Azospirillum brasilense: one gene and its partner. The protein of the gene in region 1 interacts with the protein of each later gene in a pairwise test. Links are inferred from orthologs where the notes say so. Each region holds a gene or a part of one and is shown in the gene's direction. Other genes may lie near its edges.

The links. Proteins that work in one complex are often made in the same cells at the same time.
Region 2: the proteins of rho (region 1) and hfq interact in binary tests that used the Escherichia coli proteins (3 or more experiments, as listed by UniProt). The link is inferred for Azospirillum brasilense from one-to-one orthologs.

Annotation. Positions count from the first base shown.
Region 1 is NZ_CP032345.1:1,614,182-1,620,055, forward strand. What follows is about bases 1,550-4,335. They hold rho (transcription termination factor Rho), read left to right. Parts: upstream 1,550-2,207; coding sequence 2,208-3,464; downstream 3,465-4,335. Other genes in these bases: D3869_RS07820 (cation-transporting P-type ATPase), read right to left, coding at 1,550-1,828; secB (protein-export chaperone SecB), read right to left, coding at 3,605-4,102; D3869_RS07835 (FxsA family protein), read right to left, coding at 4,203-4,335. In the rest of the region: more of D3869_RS07820, read right to left, coding at 1-1,549; more of D3869_RS07835, read right to left, coding at 4,336-4,796; D3869_RS07840 (Tim44/TimA family putative adaptor protein), read left to right, coding at 5,038-5,712; mltA (murein transglycosylase A), read left to right, coding at 5,726-5,874. UniProt on the Escherichia coli protein: Facilitates transcription termination by a mechanism that involves Rho binding to the nascent RNA, activation of Rho's RNA-dependent ATPase activity, and release of the mRNA from the DNA template.
Region 2 is NZ_CP032346.1:419,569-424,508, forward strand. Bases 531-3,422 are described here. They hold hfq (RNA chaperone Hfq), read left to right. Parts: upstream 531-1,798; coding sequence 1,799-2,047; downstream 2,048-3,422. Other genes in these bases: D3869_RS15980 (D-amino-acid transaminase), read left to right, coding at 531-1,008; D3869_RS15985 (HAD family hydrolase), read left to right, coding at 1,005-1,703; hflX (GTPase HflX), read left to right, coding at 2,100-3,359. Also shown: Trk system potassium transporter TrkA, read left to right, coding at 1-102; more of D3869_RS15980, read left to right, coding at 145-530; D3869_RS16000 (hypothetical protein), read left to right, coding at 3,532-3,816; D3869_RS16005 (hypothetical protein), read left to right, coding at 3,919-4,449; D3869_RS16010 (inositol monophosphatase family protein), read left to right, coding at 4,446-4,940. UniProt on the Escherichia coli protein: RNA chaperone that binds small regulatory RNA (sRNAs) and mRNAs to facilitate mRNA translational regulation in response to envelope stress, environmental stress and changes in metabolite concentrations.

The DNA of each region.
Region 1 (5,874 bases):
CGTCGTCCAGCCGGTCCAGCTCGCTTCCCGACACCGCGTCGCCCGACAGGTTGAATTGCCGCCCGATGGCCTGGGCGGTGCCGGCGTGGTCGCCGGTGATCATCTTGACGCGGATTCCCGCCGCCTGGCACTCGGCCACCGCCGCCACCGCCTCCTCCCGCGCCGGGTCGATGAAGCCGCACAGGCCGAGCAGGGTCAGCCCCTCGCGTACATCGTCCATGTCGAGCACGGTCTGGCCGGGCAAAGCGGGGCGACCGGCGAGCGCCAGGACGCGCTGGCCGCGCGCCGCCAGATCCTCCACCCGCGCCAGCCAATGGGCGATGTCGAGCGGCGCGCTGCCGCCGTCCGCGGCCCGTACGTGCGCGCACATGGACAGAACGCGCTCCGGCGCGCCCTTGACGTACAGCAGCCCGTGCCCCTCATGGTCGTGGTGCAGGGTGGCCATGTACTTGTGTTCGGATTCGAAGGGGATGACGTCCGTACGCGGGCGGCGGGCCGTCTCCTCCCGCGCGTCGAGCCCGGCCTTCATGCCCAGCGCCAGCAGGGCGCCGTCGGTCGGGTCGCCGGCCACCGTCCACCCCTCCTCGCCGCGCTGAAGCTCCGCGTCGTTGCACAGCAGGGCGGCGCGGGCCAGCTCGGCCAGGACGGGATCGGCGGCGGGGTCCAGGGCCTTGCCGTCGCGGCGGAACTCGCCCTCGGGGCGGTAGCCGGTGCCGGTCACCGCGCAATCGCCCGCCGTGGTCACCACGGTCTGCACGACCAGCTCGTTGCGGGTCAGCGTGCCGGTCTTGTCGGAGCAGATGATCCCGACCGAGCCCAGCGTTTCCACCGCCGGCAGGCGGCGGATGATGGCGTTGCGCCGGGCCATGCGGGTGACGCCGATGGCCAGCGTGATGGTCATCACCGCCGGCAGCCCTTCCGGGATCGCCGCCACCGCCAGACCGACCGCGGCCATGACCATTTCCGGCCAGGGCTCCCCCTGGACCAGCGCGCCGTAGAGGAAGGTCAGCGCGGTCAGCGCCAGGATGCCGATGGTCAGCCAGCGCCCGAAGACGGCCATCTGGGCGAGCAGCGGCGTGGTCAGCTCCTCCACGCCCGCCAGGAGCGTGCCGATGCGGCCCAGCTCCGTCCGGTCCCCCGTGGCCACCACGACGCCGGTGGCCTGTCCCTGGGCCACCAGCGTGCCGGAATAGGCCATGCCGCCGCGCTCCGCCAGGGGCGCGTCCGCGGCCACCGCGTCGGCGCTCTTGGCGACCGGCACGGATTCTCCCGTCAGCGCCGCCTCCTGCACGCGCAGCCCCTTGACGCGGACCAGCCGCAGGTCCGCCGGCACCTTGTCGCCCGAGGCCAGCAGGACGCGGTCGCCGGGCACCAGATCCTCCGCCGGGACGGTCACCTGATGGCCGCCGCGCAGAACCACCGCCTGCGGCGACAGCATGCTGCGGATGGCGTCCAGCGCCTGCTCCGCCTTGCCTTCCTGGACATAGCCGATGGCGGCGTTGATCAGCACGACGCCGGCGATCACCGCGGCGTCGACGAACTCGCCCAGCAGGACCGTGACGATTCCCGCGCCGACCAGCACGTAGATCAGCAGATTGTCGAACTGCGCCAGGAAGCGCATCAGCGCCGACCGGCGGGGCGGCGGGGTCAGCCGGTTGGGGCCGTACCGCCGCTGACGCTTCGCCGCCTCGTCGGGCGTCAGCCCGTCGTCGGGGCTGTCCAGCGCGGCCAAGGCCTGGTCCGGCGGTTGGGCGTGCCAGGGCAGGGGGTCGGCGGAAGCTTCGGGAGCGACGATGGTTCCGGGTGCGGAACGGTCATGCGGGCTCATGATGTCAACCTAACCGTTTCTGTCCTGCCAAACCGCTTCTGTCCTGAACGTCCAGGTCGTGTCCCGGTGGCCTGGATAACAGGGGATGCGGCATCGTGACCCGGACGAAATCGCGCAAGATTCCGCCCCGTTTCCAAGAATTCGCTTTCATTTGACTTGCAGACGGCGTTCCGCTAACCATCTTTCCCACCACGGGGCGGCAAGCCTCGCGGGCACCCATCCCACATCCGCCGTTCCGTCCCTCCCCAACGATCTGGGCGCGACGTCCGACAGGCATTCCCAGCCTTCAGCGCCGTCCGACGCTCAACCGACGCACCCTGCGCCGGCCCGGGACCTCTGGCACTCCCCCTCGCATGACCGATTCCCTTAAGGCACCCCCATGCATCTCCAAGAGCTGAAGTGCAAGAGCCCCGCCGAACTGCTGGCGTTCGCGGAGGAATTGCAGATCGAGAACGCCAGCACACTGCGCAAGCAGGACATGATGTTCGCCATCCTCAAGCAGTTGGCGGAAAACGATGTTCCGATCTACGGCGACGGCGTGCTCGAGGTTCTTCAGGACGGCTTCGGGTTCCTGCGCTCGCCGGAGGCCAACTATCTTCCCGGCCCCGACGACATCTACGTCAGCCCCAGCCAGGTGCGCCGCTTCGGCCTGCGCACCGGCGACACGGTGGAAGGTCAGATCCGCGCGCCCAAGGACGGCGAGCGCTACTTCGCCCTTCTCAAGGTCAACACGATCAACTTCGATGCGCCGGACAAGGTCCGCCACCGCATCAACTTCGACAACCTGACCCCGCTCTACCCGGAAGAGCGGCTGCGCATGGAAGTCGACGACCCGACCAAGAAGAACTACACGGGCCGCATCATCGACCTCGTGGCACCGCTGGGCAAGGGCCAGCGCGGGCTGATCGTCGCCCCGCCGCGCACGGGCAAGACCGTGATGCTGCAGAACATCGCCCATTCCATCGCGACCAACCACCCGGAAGCCTACCTGATCGTCCTGCTGATCGACGAGCGTCCGGAAGAGGTGACCGACATGGCCCGCTCCGTGCGGGGCGAGGTCATCAGCTCCACCTTCGACGAGCCGGCGACGCGCCACGTCCAGGTCGCCGAGATGGTCATCGAGAAGGCCAAGCGGCTGGTCGAGCACAAGCGCGACGTGGTGATCCTTCTCGACTCCATCACCCGTCTGGCCCGCGCCTACAACACCGTCGTTCCGTCCTCGGGCAAGGTGCTGACCGGCGGCGTCGACGCCAACGCGCTGCAGCGCCCGAAGCGCTTCTTCGGTGCGGCCCGCAACATCGAGGAGGGCGGCTCGCTGACCATCATCGCGACCGCGCTGATCGACACCGGCAGCCGCATGGACGAGGTGATCTTCGAAGAGTTCAAGGGCACCGGCAACTCGGAGATCGTGCTGGACCGCAAGCTCTCCGACAAGCGCACCTTCCCGGCCATCGACATCTCCAAGTCGGGCACCCGCAAGGAGGAGCTGCTGGTCGACAAGGGCACCATCTCCAAGATGTGGATCCTGCGCCGCATCCTGATGCCGATGGGCGTGACCGACGCGGTGGACTTCCTGGTCGACAAGCTGAAGCACACCAAGTCGAACTCGGAATTCTTCGAGTCCATGAACCAGTAGTCGGTGGTCGCCTCTCCCCCATCCGGTCCAAGGCTGGGGGAGGGCATGAAAAAAGGCGGGAGGCCCGATGGAGCCTCCCGCCTTTTTGTTTGTCCGAAACCAATGGCTCGGATCAGGACGGCGCTGTCAGAACCGCGTCATCAGAACGGCGACTGCGGCGCCTCTTCGGCCTGGGCCTGCTGGCCGGCGGTCTGGCGGCGGTACAGGTCGACGAAGTCGATCGGGTTGATCATCAGCGGCGGGAAGCCGCCGTCCTGGGTGCAGCCGGCGACGATGGCGCGGGCGAACGGGAACAGCATCCGCGGCGCCTCGATCAGCAGGACCGGGCGGTGATGCTCCTGCGGCAGGCCGGGAAGCTGGAACAGGCCGCCGTAGGCGACCTCGACCAGGAAGGCCGTCGCCTCGGCCTGCTTGGCCTCGCAATGCAGCTTCAGCACGACCTCGTAGACGTCCTCGCCCATCGGCTGAACCTGCACGTCCACGCCGATGTTGACCTGCGGCTGCGGCTGGCCGGGCAGCAGGCTCTGCGGGGCGTTGGGGTTCTCGAAGGACAGGTCCTTCACATACTGCGCCAGCACATGCATCGGCAGCGACGAGGCGGCTTCCTGATCTTGACCGTTGATCTGCTGATCGGACATGGACAACTCCTGGCCGCTGGGCGGCATCACGATGGAAAGGTCTTCAAGACCCGCTGGCTAGCACGGAACCGCGGGCTCCACAAAGTGAAACCGGTGCGTTTCACCCGCGGTCGTTGCGGTGGGGCGAACCGGGAGGCGCCCAGCGGGAGTCACCCAGCTTGGGCATGTCGTCCGACCCGTCACGGTCCGCCGGACCGCCGCTTCCCGGGCGGCCGCCGTCGGGGTCGACCTCCTGGTAATCGACGTCGATCACACCCGGCGGCGGGCGGTTGCGCGGGCCGCCTTGCGGGCCGGCGGGGCCGCTGCCGCTCCAAGTCCGGCCGTGCATCTGGAAGGAGGTGGCGCCTTTCATACGGTCGAACAGCCAGCGGCCCAGAGCGTTGCGGATCGGGCGCACGAACAGCAGGATTCCGACGATGTCCGTCAGGAAACCGGGGATGATCAGCAGCAGGCCGGCGACGACGACGCAGAATCCCTCGAACACGGCGCCGACCGGGCTCTCGCCACGTTCCGCCGCCTGCTGCGCGCGCTTCAGCACGGACAGGCCCTGCCAACGGATCAGGACGGACCCGAGGACGGCGGACAGGATGACCAGCCCGACCGTCGGGCCGGCGCCGATCCAGTCGCCGACCTCGATGAAGGTCGCGATTTCCGCGATCGGCAGCAGAAGGAACAACAGCAACAGTGGATTCATGGCCGTCCTTGCTCTTTCAACCCCAAGGGCCTATCTACACCAGGGTACGCACCCGATCTTTGTTGGGAGAACAGCTCCGGCACGGGCCATCGGGTGGAATCCTCGGCGGAGAGAGCGAGCAGGGACTTGGTCCCGGCACCGTTCCGGTACACTTAATGCTCACCCGCCGGAGGGTCCAGTAGTGGATCAAGCGGGGCCGGTGTTTTCGGGGCCGGCCTTCAGTCACCCGGAAGGATGGATGATGGGAGATGGGTTTGTGTTCGTCGAGATCCTGATCTTCGCGATGATCGCGGCGTTTCTCGTGTACCGGCTGCGCAGCGTGCTCGGCCGCCGCACCGGTGAGGAACGTCAGCGGCCGAACCCCTTCACGGCCCGCCCCAACAACCAGCCCGACAATGTGGTGGCGATGCCCAACCGCGAGCGGCCCGTGCCGAACGCCGCGCCGTCGCCCGACGAGCCGGTGTCGCTGGCCACCGCGCTGGAGCAGATCAAGGCTGCCGACCCCAGCTTCGACGAGAAGTACTTCCTTCAGGGGGCCCGCGGCGCTTTCCAGATGATCGTGGAGGCCTTCGCCAAGGGCGACACGGCCACCCTGCGCCCGCTGCTGTCCGACGAGGTCTACGACAACTTCGCCCGCGCGGTGCGCGAGCGCCAAGCGGCGGGCGAGACGCTGGAAACGCGCATCGAGACGATCACCGACGCCGATGTGGTGGAGGCCCGCATGGACGGCCGCACCGCGCTGGTCACCGTGAAGTTCGTGTCGGAGCAGATGAACGTCGTGCGCAACAGCGCCGGTGCCGTGGTGGACGGCGATCCGAACGCCGTGGTCGAGGCGGTGGACGTCTGGACCTTCGCCCGCAACACCCGCGCCAGCGACCCGAACTGGGCGCTTGTCGAAACCCGCACCCCTCAATGACCGATCGGTTCTGATGCTCTCCCATCCGGTTGTTCGTCTCAGCGCCGCGGCAGTCCTTGCCGCGGCGTTTCTCATTGGCTGCGAGCGCAAGGAGGAGGAGGCCAAGGCGCCGCCGCCCCCGCCGCCCGAGAAGCTGGTCCTCACCCCGGTCGCCTTCACCGC
Region 2 (4,940 bases), on another replicon or contig:
GCCACGGTGATCCGCCCGAAGGACCGCGTCATCATCCTCGCCACCGCCGGTCAGGTGAAAAAGGTGGAGAAGATGTTCGCCGTCCGGCTTGAATTCTTCTGATCGCCTCCCGTATCGTTTTTGGCACCAACAAAAAGAACCTCCATGGCTCGATGGGCATACGTCAACGGCCGTTACCTGCCGCATCGGCAGGCGGCGGTCCATGTGGAAGACCGCGGCTTCCAGTTCGCCGACGGCGTCTATGAGGTGGTGACTCTCCTCGATGGGCGCTTCGCGGACCTGGACGGCCATATGGAGCGTCTGGGCCGCAGCCTGTCGGAACTGCGCATGGACTGGCCGGCGGCCCCGCGCGTCGTGACGATGATCGCCCGCGAGCTGGTGCGGCGGAACGGCGTCCGCAACGGTTCGCTCTACATCCAGGTCACCCGCGGCGTCGCCCCGCGCGACTTCAAGTTCCCGGCAGAGATCCCCGCGACGCTGGTGATGACCGTCAAGCGGGTCACCGCCTTCGCCAAGCCGGAGCAGATCGAGAAGGGCGTGGCCGTGGTCACCGTGCCCGACATCCGCTGGGGCCGGCGCGACATCAAGACGGTCGGCCTCCTCGCCCCGGTCCTGGCCAAGCAGCAGGCCGCCGAATCGGGCGCCTACGAGGCATGGCTGATCGACCCGGACGGCACGGTGACCGAGGGGTCCTCCTCCAACGCCTGGATCGTCACGCAGAACGGCGTGCTGGTGACCCGCGCCCCGTCGCAGAAGATTCTCAACGGCATCACCCGCCTGTCGCTCCTGCGGCTGGCCGGGGAGCGCGGCATTCCGGTCGAGGAGCGCAGCTTCACGGTTGACGAGGCGCTCGCCGCCCGCGAGGCCTTCGTCTCCTCCGCCGGCACTTTCGCGCTGCCGGTGACCCGCATCGACGGGAAGCCGGTGGGCGAGGGCAGGCCGGGTCCGGTCACCTTGACGCTGCGTCAGGCCTATCTCGATTACGTGGCCGGCGGGGTGCCGTCATGAGCGACGCCGCCGCCGTCATCGACCGTCTGCCCGTTCTGCCGCGCGCCGTCCTCTACGACTGGGACAACACGCTGGTGGACAACTGGGGCACGGTGCGTGCCGCGCTGAACCATGCGCTGGTCACCTTCGGCCATCCGGCCTGGACCGAGGAGGAGGCGCGGGAGCGCATCAAGCAGTCGCTGCGCGACAGCTTCCCCCGCATCTTCGGGGAGCGCTGGACCGACGCGCGCGACCTCTTCTACGCCTATTTCGAGGCCCATCACCTGGAGCATCTGCGGCCCCTGCCGGGTGCGGAATCCCTGCTGCGCGGCTTTGCCGAGCGCGGAATCTATCAGGCGGTGGTGTCGAACAAGACCGGCCGCTTCCTGCGGGCGGAAGCCGACGCGCTGGGTTGGACCGGCTATTTCGGCCGTCTGGTCGGCGCCCAGGACGCCGAATTCGACAAGCCGCACGGCGCGCCGGTGCTGATGGCGCTGGAACCGGCGAACATTCCGCCGGGCCCGGACGTCTGGTTCGTGGGGGACGCCGACATCGACATGGAATGTGCCCATGGCGCGGGAATGGTCCCGGTGCTAATAGGGGCGGGCGAGGGCAGCGGCTTCACCCGCTTCCCTCCGGCCCATCGGTACGACACGTGCCATGCATTGTGCGGGTTGGTGGGCAGCGGTGGTGACACCATATCGGATGACCAGTAGTCGAGACGGTTGCGACCAACCATGACCTTATCGCTGCAGGGGGCGGGCTTCTAACAAGGGGCCCCAAAAAACACTGAAGAAGGGGGCGACATAAAATGTCTGAAAAAAGCCAAAATGTGCAGGACGTGTTCCTCAACCACGTCCGCAAGAACAAGACTCCCGTGACCGTGTTCCTCGTGAACGGTGTTAAACTTCAGGGAATCATCACCTGGTTCGACAACTTCTCGGTTCTGCTGCGGCGCGATGCGCATTCGCAGCTCGTCTACAAGCACGCCATCTCCACCGTGATGCCCGCGCATCCGATCCAACTTTTCGAGCCGCCCAAGGAAGGTGAAAACGTCTGATCTTCCGACCAATGGCAACGGCCGGACGCCTGATGCCTCCGGCCGCGCCATCGTGGTCCACCCCGTCCTCCGCAGTGAGGCGGACGGGGTCCTGCGCCATCCCGAATCCTGCCTGGACGAGGCGGTGGGCCTTGCCCGCGCCATCGATCTGGAGGTCGTGCACGCCGAATGCGCGCGGGTGAACCGCCCGCAGCCTTCGATCCTTCTCGGGTCGGGGACGGTGGAGCATTTTGCCCAGATCGTGGAGGAGACGGAGGCATCCCTCGTCATCCTCGACCACGCGCTGTCGCCGGTGCAGCAGCGCAACCTGGAAAAGGCCCTGAAGGTCAAGGTCATCGACCGCACCGGGCTGATCCTGGAGATCTTCGGCGCCCGCGCCCGCACGCGCGAAGGCATGCTCCAGGTCGAACTGGCCGCCCTGACCTACCAGAAGTCGCGCCTCGTCCGCTCCTGGACCCACCTGGAACGCCAGCGTGGCGGCTTCGGCTTCCTCGGCGGCCCCGGTGAATCCCAGCTTGAGATGGACCGCCGTCTGATCGGCGACCGCATCGTCAAGATCAAGAAGGAGCTGGAGGAGGTCCGCCGCACCCGCGGCCTGCACCGCAAGGCCCGCGCCAAAGTGCCGTACCCCGTGGTGGCGCTGGTCGGCTACACCAACGCCGGCAAGTCGACGCTGTTCAACCGGCTGGCCAACGCCGACGTCTTCGCCAAGGACCTGCTGTTCGCCACGCTGGACCCGACGATGCGTCAGGTGACCCTGCCGTCCGGGCGCAAGGTGATCCTGTCGGACACGGTGGGCTTCATCTCCGACCTGCCGCACGGGCTCGTCGCCGCCTTCCGCGCCACGCTGGAGGAGGTCGACGCCGCCGACATCATCCTGCATGTCCGCGACGTCTCCCACCAGGACAGCGAGGCCCAGAAGGCCGACGTGCACACGGTCATGAGCGACATGGGCATCGACCCGGACGCCGACGACCGCGTGATCGAGGTGCTGAACAAGATCGACGCGCTGGACGAGGAGTCCCGCGAGGCGGTCCTCGCCCAAACGGCCCGCAACCCGCGCGCCGTCGCGGTGTCCGCCCTGTCGGGGGCGGGGATCGCCGATCTCGACCGGCTGCTCGACCAGCGGATGAACGCCCACCGCCATGTGGTGGACCTGTCCGTCGCGCTGGGGGACGGGGCGGCGCTCGCGTGGCTCTATGCAAAAGGTGAGGTGCTGGACCGGCGGGACGACGAGGTCCAGGCCCACATCCAGGTGGCCATCGACCCGGCGGATCTGGCCCGTTTCGAGAAACGGTTCGTGCACGGCTGATCTTTCGCCATAAAGGACTCGGGCGCGTCATAATTCGTTCGTGCACGTGCGACGACATGACGCGCCCGATTTCAGCCCCGTCCTACGACGTCCGAGGTGTAGCCTTTTCCCAACGCGCCCCCGATATTTGAACCGGGGAGCCGATGGGTTATCCCCGGGAGGAGGCCCGCCTATGCGTTTGCAGACCGATCCAACACACTTTTCGATCACCGCCTTCCTGGCCGATCAGGTGACCCTGGTCGCCCGCCAGGAGCAGTTGTCGCCCGGTGCCGCGGTGCTGCGCATCCAGGAATTGTCGCGCGACACCGCCGGCCGCGCCCGGCTTCTGGAAATCATCAGTGACGCCTGGCGCAAGGAAACCAACCCGACGGAAAGCAGCAAGATTGCCGCCCTGCGGTCCGAACTGGCCGCCTGGGCGCTGCACGTCACGCCCAGCGACAGCCTGCCGCGCTCCTGACGGAGCGGGGAGGGTGCGGGGTCGAGGATTTGTCCGTGGCTATGCGGCGGGCGGGGCGCCATAATGGGTGCACGGCCCGCCTCTTCTTTTGTCCGGATTCCCTTGCCCGTTCCGCTCGTTCTTCTGCCCCTGGCGCTTTTGGCCTTCATGGCCCCCGCCGCCGCCGCCGAGCGGATGCTGCCGCCGGGATTCGTCGAAGAACCGCCGGTCGCTCCGGAGGATCCCCTGCCGCCGGAACCCGCGGTGTTTCCGCCCGCCCCCTTCAGCCCGCTGGTCGTGGCGCCGGACCCGAAGGAACTGCTGAAGGCCTGCAAGGAAGCCACCTTCACCGACTGTTTCCGCCTGTGGCGTCCACCCCCGCCGCCGCCCAAGGAGGAAACCCGGGAAGCGCGCGACGTTCCGCAGTCCCCACCCGATCCGAACGCGCCGCGCAAGCCGCCGGAACCCGGCCCGCTGACCGGCACGCCGCCCGCCCCCAACCCCGCGGCCGATCAGGCCACCTATGATGCGCTGGTGAGAGCGTTGAAAGACAGTGGTCTGGACGGCAAAGTCATGCTGCCGGAACCGCCGAAGGATGGCGGAACGGTCCTGAGACTCGACCCCCGATCCAACAAAGCGGCACCGAAACCGTGACAGATTTTCCGATTCCTGACGTCGACCGCGTCTCCGCGATCATCCGCGATGTCGCGGAAAGCGAGATCCTTCCCTATTTCCGCGATCTGGCGAACGCCGGCATCCGTGAGAAGACCGGGCCGGCCGATCTCGTGACCCTGGCCGACGAGGCGGGCGAACGCGCCCTGACGCCGCGCCTGCTGGACCTGCTTCCCGGCAGCACGGTGGTGGGGGAGGAAGCCGTCTCCGAGGACAAGTCCCTGCTGGACCGCATCCACGGCGACGCACCGGTCTGGATCATCGACCCGATCGACGGCACCTTGAACTTCGCGAACGGGCGTCCGCTCTTCGCGGTGATCATCGCCCTGGCCTGCCGCGGCGAGACGGTGGCCGGCTGGATCTACGATCCGTGCGACGGGCGCATCGCCACGGCGGTGAAAGGGCAGGGCGCCTACCTGAACGGCAAGCGCGTCACGGTTGCCCCGGCGGTCCCCCTGGCCGAGATGACCGGA